DNA from 3 places in the Oceanobacter sp. 3_MG-2023 genome. Region 2 is predicted to be linked to each of the others. Evidence: predicted binding sites of a transcription regulator. Region 2 holds the regulator's gene; each other region holds the start of a gene.
What was found. Region 2 encodes LexA, which represses DNA repair genes until DNA is damaged. Its sites were predicted from a motif close to TACTGTNTANNTANACAGTA; they were not measured.
Positions count from the first base shown of each region.

Region 1: the regulator LexA is predicted to act here: its motif matches at 1,397-1,416, upstream of uvrD (DNA helicase II).
Region 3: the regulator LexA is predicted to act here: its motif matches at 1,704-1,723, upstream of Q8W32_RS11945 (DNA topoisomerase III).

Region 1 is NZ_JAUYVX010000016.1:30,776-35,146, reverse strand. Features, by position in the region: gene Q8W32_RS14365 (PA3496 family putative envelope integrity protein) at 119-310, opposite strand; gene Q8W32_RS14360 (MurR/RpiR family transcriptional regulator) at 434-1,321, opposite strand; gene uvrD (DNA helicase II) at 1,469-3,646, shown strand; gene Q8W32_RS14350 (acyl-CoA thioesterase) at 3,732-4,133, opposite strand.
Region 2 is NZ_JAUYVX010000014.1:73,941-78,311, reverse strand. Features, by position in the region: gene Q8W32_RS13300 (YfaZ family outer membrane protein) at 138-713, shown strand; gene Q8W32_RS13295 (DUF6586 family protein) at 726-1,208, shown strand; gene Q8W32_RS13290 (hypothetical protein) at 1,276-1,524, shown strand; gene Q8W32_RS13285 (cell division inhibitor SulA) at 1,596-2,039, opposite strand; gene lexA (transcriptional repressor LexA) at 2,097-2,699, opposite strand; gene Q8W32_RS13275 (hypothetical protein) at 3,209-3,586, shown strand; gene Q8W32_RS13270 (SAF domain-containing protein) at 3,655-4,371, shown strand, end outside.
Region 3 is NZ_JAUYVX010000012.1:87,491-91,861, forward strand. Features, by position in the region: gene Q8W32_RS11935 (1-acyl-sn-glycerol-3-phosphate acyltransferase) at 1-350, shown strand, start outside; gene Q8W32_RS11940 (hypothetical protein) at 476-1,558, shown strand; gene Q8W32_RS11945 (DNA topoisomerase III) at 1,737-3,725, shown strand; gene Q8W32_RS11950 (AEC family transporter) at 3,832-4,371, shown strand, end outside.

The sequences.
Region 1 (4,371 bases), on a different contig from region 2:
CGGATTCCCGCTAAAAACCCGGCAATGATTTGCCGGGTTTTTTTTATGTCTGTTATTTGGGTTACTGATCAATGTAGCGACAGAGTGTTACTGGTCGGGCTGGCAAAATAACAAGAGTTTAGAGGTCGAGCAGGTTGTCGTAGTAGCGGTCAAAGTCCTGTTCCAGATGCTTGCGTTCGCTATGGGCTTCAATTGCCCGCCGGGCAATGACTTTGGAAGACACCTTGCTGGTTTTGTTAACAACGACCTTGCCCTGACTATCAAACGTCACAACCTGTTCATGAGATTCAAGTTTGGTTATTGCTGACATCGTCACTCTCCTTGGATTGATTTGGCTATGACGATGTTTGATGCTCGAAGTTGCATTCCAATGACAGTGACAAGACAGATTGATGTTTCCATGACCTGGTTGCTGCTGCGGGCAGGTGAGAGGCTAGCGGGTGATGTTTTTGGGATCAAACGGCTCGTTGCCCTGCTCCAATCGTAGCGATTTGATGCTGCGCTTGATGTTGGTGAGGTGGCGGGCAAATTCAGGGCCGCGACGCTGGGTAACAGCAACCGCCAGCATGTCGATCACCATCAGGTGAGCAATGCGGGATGTCATTGGCGTAAACTGATCGGTATCTTCTTCAATATTGATATGAATCGGATAGTCGGCCTGTTTGCTGACCGCAGTATTGGCGGGTGCCAGGCTCACTACCTTGGCGCCATGATGCTGGGCCAGGGCAATCGAGTTAAGCAAATCCTTGGTGCGACCACTTTGGGAAATGGCCACTGCGACATCTTCAGGCCCGAGGGTGACCGCAGACATGGCTTGCATATGCGGGTCACTGTAGGCCGCGGTGGCCACCTGAAGACGGAAAAACTTGTGCTGGGCATCGATCGCTACCGCACCGGAGGCACCATAGCCGTAGAATTCGACTCGGGTTGCCATGCTGATGGCATTGGCGGCGACGCCAACCTGTTCCGGTTTCAGTTGTGATTTGACCTGATGCAGCCGCTGAATGGTGGTATCGGCAATCTTGCTGCAAATATTGTCGATGCTGTCGTCTGTGGCGATAGCAAATTGACCAATATTGTTGGTGATGGCCATTTCCTGGGCCACTCGCACCTTGAATTCCTGAAAACTGTTGCAGCCGATGCCCCGGCAAAAGCGCACAATCGTTGGCTCGCTGACCTGGGCTTCTTGAGCCAGGTCGACGATGCGCATATGCATCACTTGCTGTGGCGACCGCAGTACGTATTCAGCCACCTTGACTTCAGATTTACGTAAGTTGGGGATAGCTGCGGATATTTCGGCCAGAATCGGGCTATTTCTCACTCTAATGAGTCCGAATAATTAAAATTTGGTCACGGATTATAGAGTGCCTCACTGTCATCGTCCTGTTAAATCTCCCGCTGTACGGATAAACAGGGTGATTGTCGATCAGAATCTGCCGTGACGGTTGCAATCTGGTAAACTCGCGACATGGATACTTCACTGATAATTGATCAATTAAATGACGGACAGCGCAACGCGGTGGCTGCCCAATCTCCTCACCAGCTGGTATTGGCCGGTGCCGGCTCGGGTAAAACACGGGTATTGGTGCACCGGATTGCCTGGTTGCTCAAGGTGGAAAACGTCTCACCCTTTGCTGTGCTGGCGGTAACCTTTACCAACAAGGCGGCCAGGGAAATGCGTGGCCGGCTGGAGCAACTGCTGGATGTACCTGCCAGTGGCATGTGGGTCGGTACCTTTCACGGCCTGGCGCATCGATTGCTGAAGCATCACTGGCGTGAAGCCTGCTTGCCCCAGTACTTCCAGATTCTGGATAGCGATGACCAGTTGCGCCTGATCAAGCGACTGATGAAAGCCAACAACATCGACGACAGTCGTTACCCGCCAAGACAATTGCAGTGGTTTATCAATGAACAGAAAGACGAAGGGCGTCGTGCGGCGCATGTTATCCCGTCGGCTGATAACTTTACTCGCACCCTGCAGCAGTTTTATCAAATCTATGAAGACAACTGTCAGCAAAATGGCATGGTCGATTTTGGTGAAATCCTGCTGCGTGCCCACGAGCTCTGGCTGCATAACCCCGATTTGCTGCAACATTACCAGCAACGCTTCAGCCATATTCTGGTGGACGAATTCCAGGATACCAACAATATCCAATATGCCTGGATTCGTTTGCTGGCCGGTAACACCGTATCAGTTATGGCAGTAGGGGATGACGATCAGTCGATTTACGGCTGGCGTGGCGCGAATGTAGGCAATATCCGCAACTTCCAACAGGACTTTGCGGGTGCAGAAATGATCAAGCTGGAGCAAAACTACCGCTCCACGGCGACGATTCTGGATGCCGCCAATGCCGTCATCAAGAACAACAGTGGCCGCCTGGGCAAGGAGTTACATACCACCGGTGCCAAGGGTGATCCGATTCGTCTGTACCGTGCGTTTAATGAGCAGGACGAAGCACGTTATATCGCCGATCTGGTGGATGTCTGGGCCAAGCAGGGACGTGCCCGGGTCGATATGGCCATTCTTTATCGCTCCAATGCGCAATCCAGAACGCTGGAAGAAGCCATGCTGCGGGCAGGGATTCCGTATCGCATCTATGGTGGCCAGCGTTTTTACGAGCGTCTGGAAATCAAGAACACCATGGCCTATCTGCGCTTGCTGCTCAACCGCCAGGATGATGCAGCCATTGAGCGGGTGATTAATATTCCAGCCCGGGCCATCGGCGAAAAAACCCTCGATACCTTGCGCTCAGTGGCGCGGGATCAGGGTTGTTCGCTGTGGGATGCCTGTGCTTCGGTGGTAGCGGCCGGCGGCCTGTCAAAACGGGCTGGTACGGCTGTCGCTGGTTTTATGACGCTGGTTGATGAAATGAGTGTCGGCATTGACGACCTTGAATTGCATGAGCTGGTGGAGCAGGTACTTGCCCAAACCAACCTGATTGAGCATCACCGCAAGGAAAAAGGTGAGAAAGGCCAGGCCCGAGTCGAAAACCTGGAAGAGCTGGTAAATGCCGCCAAGGTGTTCGAAGGTGGTGATGATGAGGATATCAGCCTGTTGGCGCAGTTCCTCGATAGCGCCGCGCTGGATGCCGGAGAGGGGCAGGCGGATGAACATGAAGATGCGGTGCAGATGATGACGCTGCACTCTGCCAAAGGACTGGAGTTTCCCCAGGTGGTATTAACCGGCCTGGAAGATGGCTTGTTTCCTCACAAGATGTCGATGGATGATGCCGATGGACTGGAAGAAGAACGGCGTCTGGCTTACGTCGGTATCACCCGGGCGATGGATCAGTTGGTGATCACATACGCCGAGAGCCGACGTTTGCATGGGCAAGAAAATTTTAGTACTCCTTCGCGATTTATTCGTGAAATCCCGACAGAACTGATGGATGAAGTGCGTTTGAAAAATACAGTATCACGACCTCTGAGTGCCCGACGATCAAGAACGGGGAATCACAGACTGCAAGCAGATATATCGGCGGACTGGCCTTTTGGCCTGAGCAGTCGGGTCTACCATGAGATGTTTGGGGAAGGCACGGTAATGCAGTTCGAAGGCCAGGGGCCGGGGTTGCGGGTACAGGTGAACTTTGAAGATGTCGGCAGCAAATGGCTGGTGCTCAGTTTTGCCAAGTTACAGGCGCTGTAGACACTGATACAACTGGCGGCTGACCGACGAGGCCGGTCAGGCTGCTGCATACGTTGCTCTGGAATCGGGGAGCGACGAATCCTGGTCAGCGAGGGACCCGGCGAATACGCCCGGTGTCATCAATGGCCACATAAACAAAGACGGCATCCACGACCTTTCTGCGCTCGTTTTCATTCGGGTTCTGGGTCCATACTTCGATGCCAATCCGGATCGACGATGAGCCGATCTCCAGTACGCGGGTATAAAAACACACCGCCGCTCCGATACGTATCGGAGACATAAAGACAACGGATTCCAGCGCCACATTGGCAATGCGCCCCTGGGCCAGACGATTGGCAACGGTTTCGGCCGCGTGATCCATTTGTGCGACGACCCAACCACCACTGATATCCCCATGAGTATTGGTGTCACCTCTTGACGGGATCAGCCGTAACGTCAGTTCTCCATCCGGTTTCGGCTCACAATCGTCTTTTGGTCTGGCTTTCATAGGGATTCCTGATTTTGAAATTATTTTTAGGAAGTTTACTTCTTTTTTAGCGCGGGCAATACAGACGCACTCGAGATCAATGATGTCAAAAAATATTTAAGACAATACGACAAAAGTAATGCCTCGACCGGGGTATGACTGTTCTGTTGTCTGGTAAAAAAAGGCCCCTGTAACCAAAATGCAACATATTTGTAATAAACAAGGGGTCGTCACGTAGATGTAACACAGCTCCGGGACA
Region 2 (4,371 bases):
AACTGCTTCAAATTAGCGTCAGTTTTTGTAATCTGTGCATGTTACCGATTGCCGGGCACTGCTAATATGCCCGCACTTGTTATTTGATGCCCCGGCCGCAGTTCTGCTGGCCGGGGTTTACTGTTTTTGGGGGAATTATGAAAGGAATGACTCTGGCTGTTCGTCGGGTTATGGCTGCTTCTGCACTGTCATGCCTGGCAATGAGTGCCCAGGCGGGTGGCGCTCTGGATCTCAGTCTCGCCAATGATGCTGTCCGTATTGCTTATGATGGTACGCAGGCAAGCTCAGGCTTGCATATGAACCTGTCGGCCCTGCACGATATGGACGATGGCAATATGCTGGGTGCCGGTGTACATGTTGTCGATTTGCGCAAGCCGCACGGTAATCTGTATATCGGAGTGGGTGCCAAGGCCTTTGCTTTTGAAAGTGACCACTACGATGGTGCAGCTCTGGGTGTTGGTGGCTTTTTCCGTGCTGCCATTCCAACTCATCCGGATGTCAGTTTCGCCGCTTACGCCTATTATGCGCCTGCGGTTGTCTCTTTTGGTGATGCCGAAAACCTGATCAACAGTGATTTTCGTGCCCAGTATGCGGTGATTCCTTCCGCCCGTGTCTATGCTGGTTATCGTTATAATGGTATTCGTGTCGAACATATGGATGAACGCTACAAGTTGGGTGATGGCTGGCATTTGGGCCTGACACTGGACTTCTGATCTGTGGCCGCCATGAACTGGGTTGGACAGACCAATCAGCGCCTGTATCAATGCCGGCTGCTGCTGGAGCAATTACCTGCAGCCGCGGAGGCGAACCTGGGTCAGGCTTTGACTCAGGGGTTAAATGATGCAGCGCTGTTGCAGCTGCTGGCCGCTTATCGGTGTTATCTGAATGAGCTGGCACAGGCAGCCGGTGTGAACAGCCGAGTGGAATCGCTGCCACAATTGTTGCAGCAAACGTCTCTGGTGACGGGTGATATGCGCCAGTGGCAGGCGTTGTCCGAAGACGTGTTCAGCTGGTTTTACCGTTTTTTGCAAGCGGTGGAACAGCTGGGTTGGCCAGCGCTATCAGGCGTGGAGCCAATGTTGGCGACGCGCCTGATTACCTCGACGGCCGACGATCCGGTGTCGGGGGATGGAGAGGATGTGTCCGGTTGGCTGGCCTGCTTTCATCAGCTTATCGATGAGCAACGAGCCAATCAGCGCGAATCCTGAAATTCTGCCCTGCGTGTGTTTGTCGCACCTGTGTTAGACTGATCAGTCACTTTTTATGAGACGATATATGGCACGCTTTTTCGAGATTATTGAGCTTTCCAATGGGGATGTTGCATTACGTCGGGCCGATGAGCAAGACGGTGATGCATTAATGCGAATCCACTTTTCAGAGGATGCCAAAGCCAGCTTGAGTGAGCACCATATGGATGTTGCACGTGTGATGTTGGAAGCCGGTGTCCGTAAGGTCAGCGAGCTGTCGGGCATGGATGTGGATGATGACTTTGATGTTGAAGAACACAGCTATCCGCTGCATTAAATGCTTCGCTGGGTAATGAAAAAACGGGTAGCCTGGCTACCCGTTTTTTATGCGCGACTGTTATATGTATGTCAGAGGTTTGGGCGGACCTGTACCAGTACGACATGGCTGCCACTCTGCCGTGCCAGACTATGCAAGCGGCGACGTTCACGCTGGCTGATATTCCCTTGCCATTCAATAATCAGGTGACTATTACCACTGTTGAGAATGCGTTGGCACAACAGTTGTTGGGTATCTGCCTGGAGATCGATATGAATAACCGGTGCCTTGTCGAGATTCATATCAGCCAGTGATCGTTTGTTCAGCGTTCGGTTAGGGCTGAGCCACATCAGCCAGCGGTCACTGGCATTACAATGCGCCAGCATGGGTAATAGCTGCATCGGCTGGATCGCGCTGTCATCAGAGACAATCACTTCGGTCAGGCTGCCACAGGCGTGTGGCTTGCTTGTTATCGGGTTGATACTCGTAAACGGCAATACGGGCTGACGATCGACTGGCAAGCTGAGTTGGCGCATACAAAACCTCGTGAATGACTACTGACCGATACTGGCTGTCTTGTCTGGGCGGATTGATTAGTGATTACGGCGGATGACTCCGACATACAAACCTTCGATATTGAATTCCTGCTGACGCAAATCGACTTCGATCGGTCGGTAGGCGTCGTTTTCGGCGTGTAACAGCACCTTGTTACGATTTTTTTCCAGGCGTTTGACGGTGACTTCGTTTTCGACCCGGGCCACCACAATCTGACCGTTACGGGCGCTTTCACACTTGTGTACCGCAATCAGGTCGCCATTAAAAATCCCGACGTTTTTCATGCTGTCGCCTTGTACTTCCAGCAGATAATCGGCACTTGGCTTGAAGAAATTGGCGGGCAAGCTGCAGTATTCCTCGATATGTTCCTGGGCAAGGATCGGCTCACCGGCAGCCACGCGGCCAACGACTGGCAGGCCTTCCGGTTCCGTGCCGATAATCCGGATACCCCGGGAGGCACCGGGCATGATGGCGATTGCGCCTTTGCGTGCCAGTGCCTTGAGATGTTCTTCTGCGGCGTTGGGGGATTTGAATCCCAGTTCCTTGGCGATTTCTGCACGAGTGGGTGGAAAACCGGTTTCTTCCAGTGCGGATTTGATCAGGTTGAGTACCTGCTGCTGTCTGGCGGTGAGCTTGATCATAGGGTTTCCATATCTGTTTATCTGTACAGTAGATGTGAATATATACAGTAAAAAACACTGTGTAAACCCACAGTAGTTGATCTTTTCCGGGTTGGTTGCCTGCGAGGTTCCGGTACTGGGCTGTTTCTGATTCTCAAATTACTTTTCATTTTGCGAATCAAAAAACGTCATGCCATGGCAAAGTCAGGTATTGAGAGGCATTACGTTTTGTTATTGAGCTGATATTCAGGGTTTCTGGTGCAGGCCAGGATATTTTATAAAATATTCCGGCATCGCTGTAACCCGCATTAATAAAGGGTTTTTATGTTTCTAGGGCTGGCAAATATGGTGTTTTTGTATCGCCGGATACGCCGCTGGAAAGGGTATTTCAAAAATTGGCACAACGGCTGCAATACCCATGTAACCCCGGTTAACGACTGGCTAGAGCAGAGTAAACAAGGGGTTAACAATGAAATGCTTGAACGTTTTTACAGCCTATAAAATACCTAAAATGCAATGAGGATTACATTATGACAACTTCAATTACGGCGCATAAAACCAGACAGGGTGGTTTCGTTATGACCTCGGAGCTGGTGCTGCTGGTGACTACCATGGTGGTCGGTTTGACAGTGGGTCTGGTGACCATGCGCGATGCACTGACAGCAGAAATGGAAGACGTTGCGGAAGCCATTGGCAGCCTGGATCAGACCTACGCATTTAATGGTCTGGTGAATGGCGAAAGTACCGCCGCCGTCGAAGGGTCGGTTTATGGCGACGCGCCAGATGTGATTGCCGGGGACAATACCGAGTTTACCTTCGTCACCGCCACCGCACTGGAAGGTGGTGCAACGGCTGCCAGTCTGGGTGCCAGTTCTGCTGCTGTTGCAGGGACCTTGACTGCTCCTTGATCGCCTGATCAGGTTCTGACCAATGGGTCAGAACCTTTATTCGTTCAGTGGTTACGGAGGAATGGATCATGAAACGCAGATTAAACGGCAGTGCCATTGTTGGTTTGACGGTATTTTCTATTTCAGCGTTGCTGACCGCGGTGCTGGGATATCGCCAGATCGACAAGATGAATTACCACACGGTGCTGGTGGCTAACCAGACCTTGACCGCCGGTACCCTGGTGACTGAAAACACACTGACGATGCGCGAAATTGAAAAAACGGATCGACAGGCGCTGGATGCCAGTCTGGTGGTCGGCAAGGTGCTCAAGGTGGCTAAACAAGCGGGCATGCCTTTTTATTTTGGTGAGCTTGCGGCTCCGGATATCCCGACGTTATCGGAACGACTGGCGGATAATCGTGTTTTATATACCTTGACCGTCAGCCACGGTTCCATCCCGGTTTCGCAAATACAGTCTGCAGACCGTTTTGATGTGCTGGTCAAGAATGCCCAGGGCGTGCGTAAGGCGGCCAGTAATATTCGTATGGTCGGTTCCATGAAAGCGCTGCGGGCAAGTGCGGGTAAATCGGGCAATCATTTGTCGTATCAGGGAGATACCACGCTGGTGATTTCGATCTTGCCGGAAGAGGTGTATCCGCTGGCGGCGATCAATAATTCGGATACCGTCAGTCTGGTGCTGCATAATCCGGCGACGGCAGAGGTGGCCACCCAGGCTGTCTGGATGCCGACAGCACCGCAGAATCATACGATTGATGTTTATTCCGGGCTGACGAAAAAAACCGTC
Region 3 (4,371 bases), on a different contig from region 2:
AAGATACCCGTAGTTTGTTGACCGGTATCGTGGGCCAGAAAGGCACGATCCATGTGGATTTTGGCCAACCGCTGAGTGACGACGATCTTGCCAGTGCCGAAACCATGGCGGCCGCGATTGATCGCCAGATCCGGGATATGACCGAAATCCTGCCCGTGCATCATGCCGCCGTGCGCCTGTTACAGCAGCGTTTTTCCTGCTATCTGCAGGCCCGGGCCGGTGACAGCAGTCGCCAGATCCAGGATACCTTGTGGCAACGGATTGAAGGCGAAGCACAAGACGTACAAAAGCAGGTTCTGACTGGTTACGCCATGCCGATTCTGCTGCAACAAAATATGGCCGATGGTTGATGGTTAAGACCCCGGCGTAACGGGGGTCGCTCTAACCTGACTGAACGGGTTGTTCCGTTGGTTACTGACCCGATGACAGAGAATTTGAACCTATGCGTTGGATAATACGGTTGATATTGCCGCTTATGGCCCTGGCACTGTCAGGCTGCCTGGAGCTGGGGCGAACCTGGGATGACCAGGTAGAAACCCGGCTGGTTGATTATTACAAAGAGCAATGCGACTCCGATAGCACCTCGCTTTGCTTCCGCATTCGGGAAGACAGCAGCGACAGCTGGGAAGTTGTCGAGGAATCGTTCAGCGGCTTTGATGACTTCGTCTGGGGCAACCGTTATGAAGTCTACGTCACCGTCTCGTTTGATGATGATGGCGACCCCAGCAGTTATGTTTTCAACAGCATTATTTCTACCGAAGCGGTTGATGACAGCGAAGATACCTTCTCCATATCGTTATACACCGACGTTGGCATTCTGTATGAACTGGATGACGCCACCTGGGAGCTGGCCAGCGAGATCGACTTTGCCTGTAACGAAGCCTGTGATGACCTGACCGCTGCGGTGGCCAACAGCTATGTAACCCAGCTGGAGTTCAGTGTCGACGATGAAGGCACCATTGCGCTGGAATACGTGCTGTGCTCTGCCGCCGAAGACGACTTTGACAGCACGTGCGAAGGTGACAGCGATGCCTCCTGGTATATCGGTTGGTTCCAGAGTGACTGTGGTCTGGCCGATGCCGCCATGTGTCTGCTGTACAAGGTAAACAGCTCTGATGAATACGAGCTGCTGCAACTGGAAGACGATATCGACGGTTTTACTCCGGTATGGGGTGAGCGTCCTTATATTGATGTGGTGGTGACCACCAGTGATGGCGGCAGCATTACCGCTGTTGAACTGGATGAGGACGACAGCAGCCCGGATGACCGCATCGGCAGTAGCTACGATTTCAAGATGATTGTGCGTGGCAGTGAACTGTCCGAAAGCAGTGGCGGTTCCATCGACCTGTACGACAGCGCCCCGGATCTGGATTGCAGCAGTTTCAGTCAGTGTAGTGATCTGAACGATGCCATTGACGATGATGACTGGATGCTGATCGAAGGCTATTACGATGGTATTGATATTGTGGTGACCGATCTGGAATGCAGCCGATCAAGCCTGTCGTCTTTCCGTAGTAACTGTACCGATGACGACGATGATGTGAACTGGGGTATCTGATTGCCCGGTGGGCCTGTGGCTAGTCAGGGCACAGGCCCGGAACGCTGCTGGTTGCTGGTTGCGCCATTCTTTGCCAATTCATAGATACCGCCAGTTCAGCGATAGCGCCTGGTACTGACGGTTTCTTTTGTTCCTAGTCTGGATATACTGTACAAAATCCCAGTTATACAGACATTCCATGCGCCTGTTTATTGCTGAAAAACCTTCCCTTGGTCGCGCCATTGCGGCGGTACTGCCCAAGCCTCACCAAAAAGGTGAAGGCTTTGTGCGCGCTGCCAATGGCGATGTGGTCAGCTGGTGTATCGGCCATTTGCTCGAACAGGCCGAGCCTGAAGCCTACAACCCGGCCTTCAAACAGTGGCGGCTGGATGTCTTGCCAATTGTACCTGACAGCTGGCAACTGCAACCCAAAAGCCAGACCCGCAAACAACTGACGGTGCTACGCAAACTGGTAAAAGAAGCCAGTCAGCTGGTGCACGCCGGTGACCCGGACCGCGAAGGACAACTGCTGGTGGATGAAGTGATCAGCTATCTGAATGTTCCGGGCGCCAAGCGCCAGAACATGCAACGTTTGCTGGTCAGTGACCTCAACCCCAAGGCCGTAAGCCGGGCGCTGACGCAACTGCGTTCCAATCAGGAGTTTATACCGCTGTCGACCTCGGCCCTGGCGCGCAGCCGGGCGGACTGGCTGTATGGCATCAACCTGACGCGGGCCTGTACCCTCAAGGGGCAGCAAGGAGGGTTAAAACAAGTACTGTCGGTCGGTCGGGTGCAAACCCCGATTCTTGGTCTGGTGGTACGACGGGATGAAGAAATCCGGCAATTTGTCTCCCGGCCCTTTTATGAAGTCTGTGCGGCGATTCATCTGCAGGCCGACCAGCCACTGTGCTTTTATGCCAGCTGGCAACCCAGTGATGCCTGTGCCAGTCATCAGGACGAAGAAGGCCGGGTACTGAATCCCCGGCTGGCCAACAACGTCGCCACCCGTATCCGGCAACAGGAAGCGCGGGTTACTGCGACGGATCGCAAGGAAAAACAGCAAGCCGCGCCCTTGCCTTACAACTTGTCGGCGCTGCAGATCGATGCTGCCAAAGCCTTTGGCCTGAGCGCCAAACACGTGCTCGACGGCTGCCAGTCGTTGTACGAAAAATATCAGCTGATCACCTATCCCCGTTCCGATTGCCGTTACTTGCCGATGGATCACTACAGTCGCCGGGAAGCGGTGATTCAGGCGATTGGGCAACATCAGCCCGAGCTGGCCAGCGTGGTGCAGGGAGCCAATCTGGGGCTACGTTCGAAAGCCTGGAACGACCGCAAGGTCGAAGCCCACCACGCCATTATTCCGACCGAAAAAACCACCGGAGCAGATCGTCTGACGCTGACGGAAAAACAGCTCTACAGCCTGATTGCACGGCAGTATCTGCTGCAGTTTTATCCCCCATATCGCTACGCGGATCGCCGGATCGAGCTGGAAATTGCCGGTGGCCGGTTTGTCGCCAACGAACGCGAGAACCTGGAACCTGGCTGGAAAGCCGCCATGCCACCTGGCAAACAGCGGCCAGCTGCAGACGGGCCAGATTCACAATCGCAGCCATTACCGGCGTTATCTCCGGGTCAGCTGGTCTGGAGTGGCGAGCCAAGGGTTGATGAAAAACACACCCAGCCTCCGGCGCATTTTTCCGATGCCAGCTTGTTGGCGGCGATGACGGGCATCAACCGTTTTGTCAAAGACCGGCAGCTGAGAAAAATCCTCAAGGACACCGACGGCCTCGGCACCGAAGCCACCCGGGCCAGCATTATCGAACTGCTGTTCAAACGCGGTTTTTTACACCGCGAAGGCAAAAGTATCCAGGCGACGCCACTAGGGTGTGCGCTGATCAATACCTTGCCAGAAAGCACCACAGTGCCGGATATGACCGCGCACTGGGAGCGTCAGCTTAACGATATCAGCGAACGAGCGCTGAAATATGACGGTTTTATGCAGCCCTTGCTGGAGCAGCTGCACAACCTGGTCGGCCAGGCTTGCCAGCTGAATACCCAGGCGTTCAGTGGGCTACCAAGCCATAGCCCGGTCAAGGGTAAATCCCGTCGTCCCCAGCAGCGTCGGGCAGGCACTGGCAAGTCTCGCAAGAGCAGCTCGACAGGTCGCCGCCGTCAAACAGACTGAACGGATCGTGCCCTGATACCGAGTGCTACCAATAGCCGTCTGGTATCCGACAATCGTTTCTACTTATACTGCAGGCCCTCCATAAAGGAGGGACTTTGGGGGTGGTATGTCCATTTTGATCGACACGGTTTTTCCGATCTTTCTGATTATTCTGGTTGGTTTTCTGGCCGGAAAATTCAGAATCTGTGGTGGCGATGCGGCCAAGGTCCTGAATGATTTTGTCTTCTGGTTTGCCATGCCATGCCTGCTGTTCAAGGCCATGGTGGTGGTTGATCCGGCCGAGCTGCTGAATCTGGACTACCTGATCCTGATTGCGATCAGCGCCATTCTGACCATGGCGGTTGGGGTCTTGATGGCGAAATATCTGCTGGGTAAACGGCTGGATAGCAGCGCCTTGCTGGGGCTGAATGCTGCCTATGGCAACACCGGTTACCTCGGAATTCCGCTGGCGTTTGCGAGTTTTGGAGATGCCGCCAGTGTGCCGGTGATCCTGTATGTGGTGGTCGGGTCACTGTTAACCGTGACCATTGCCATCATCATGATTGAGCTGGATAACAAGGTGGCGGCCAGCCCGGCGCAAATTACCATGGATATTGGTAAAGCCGTGTGTAAAAACCCGATGTTACTGTCGCCACTGGCGGGCATT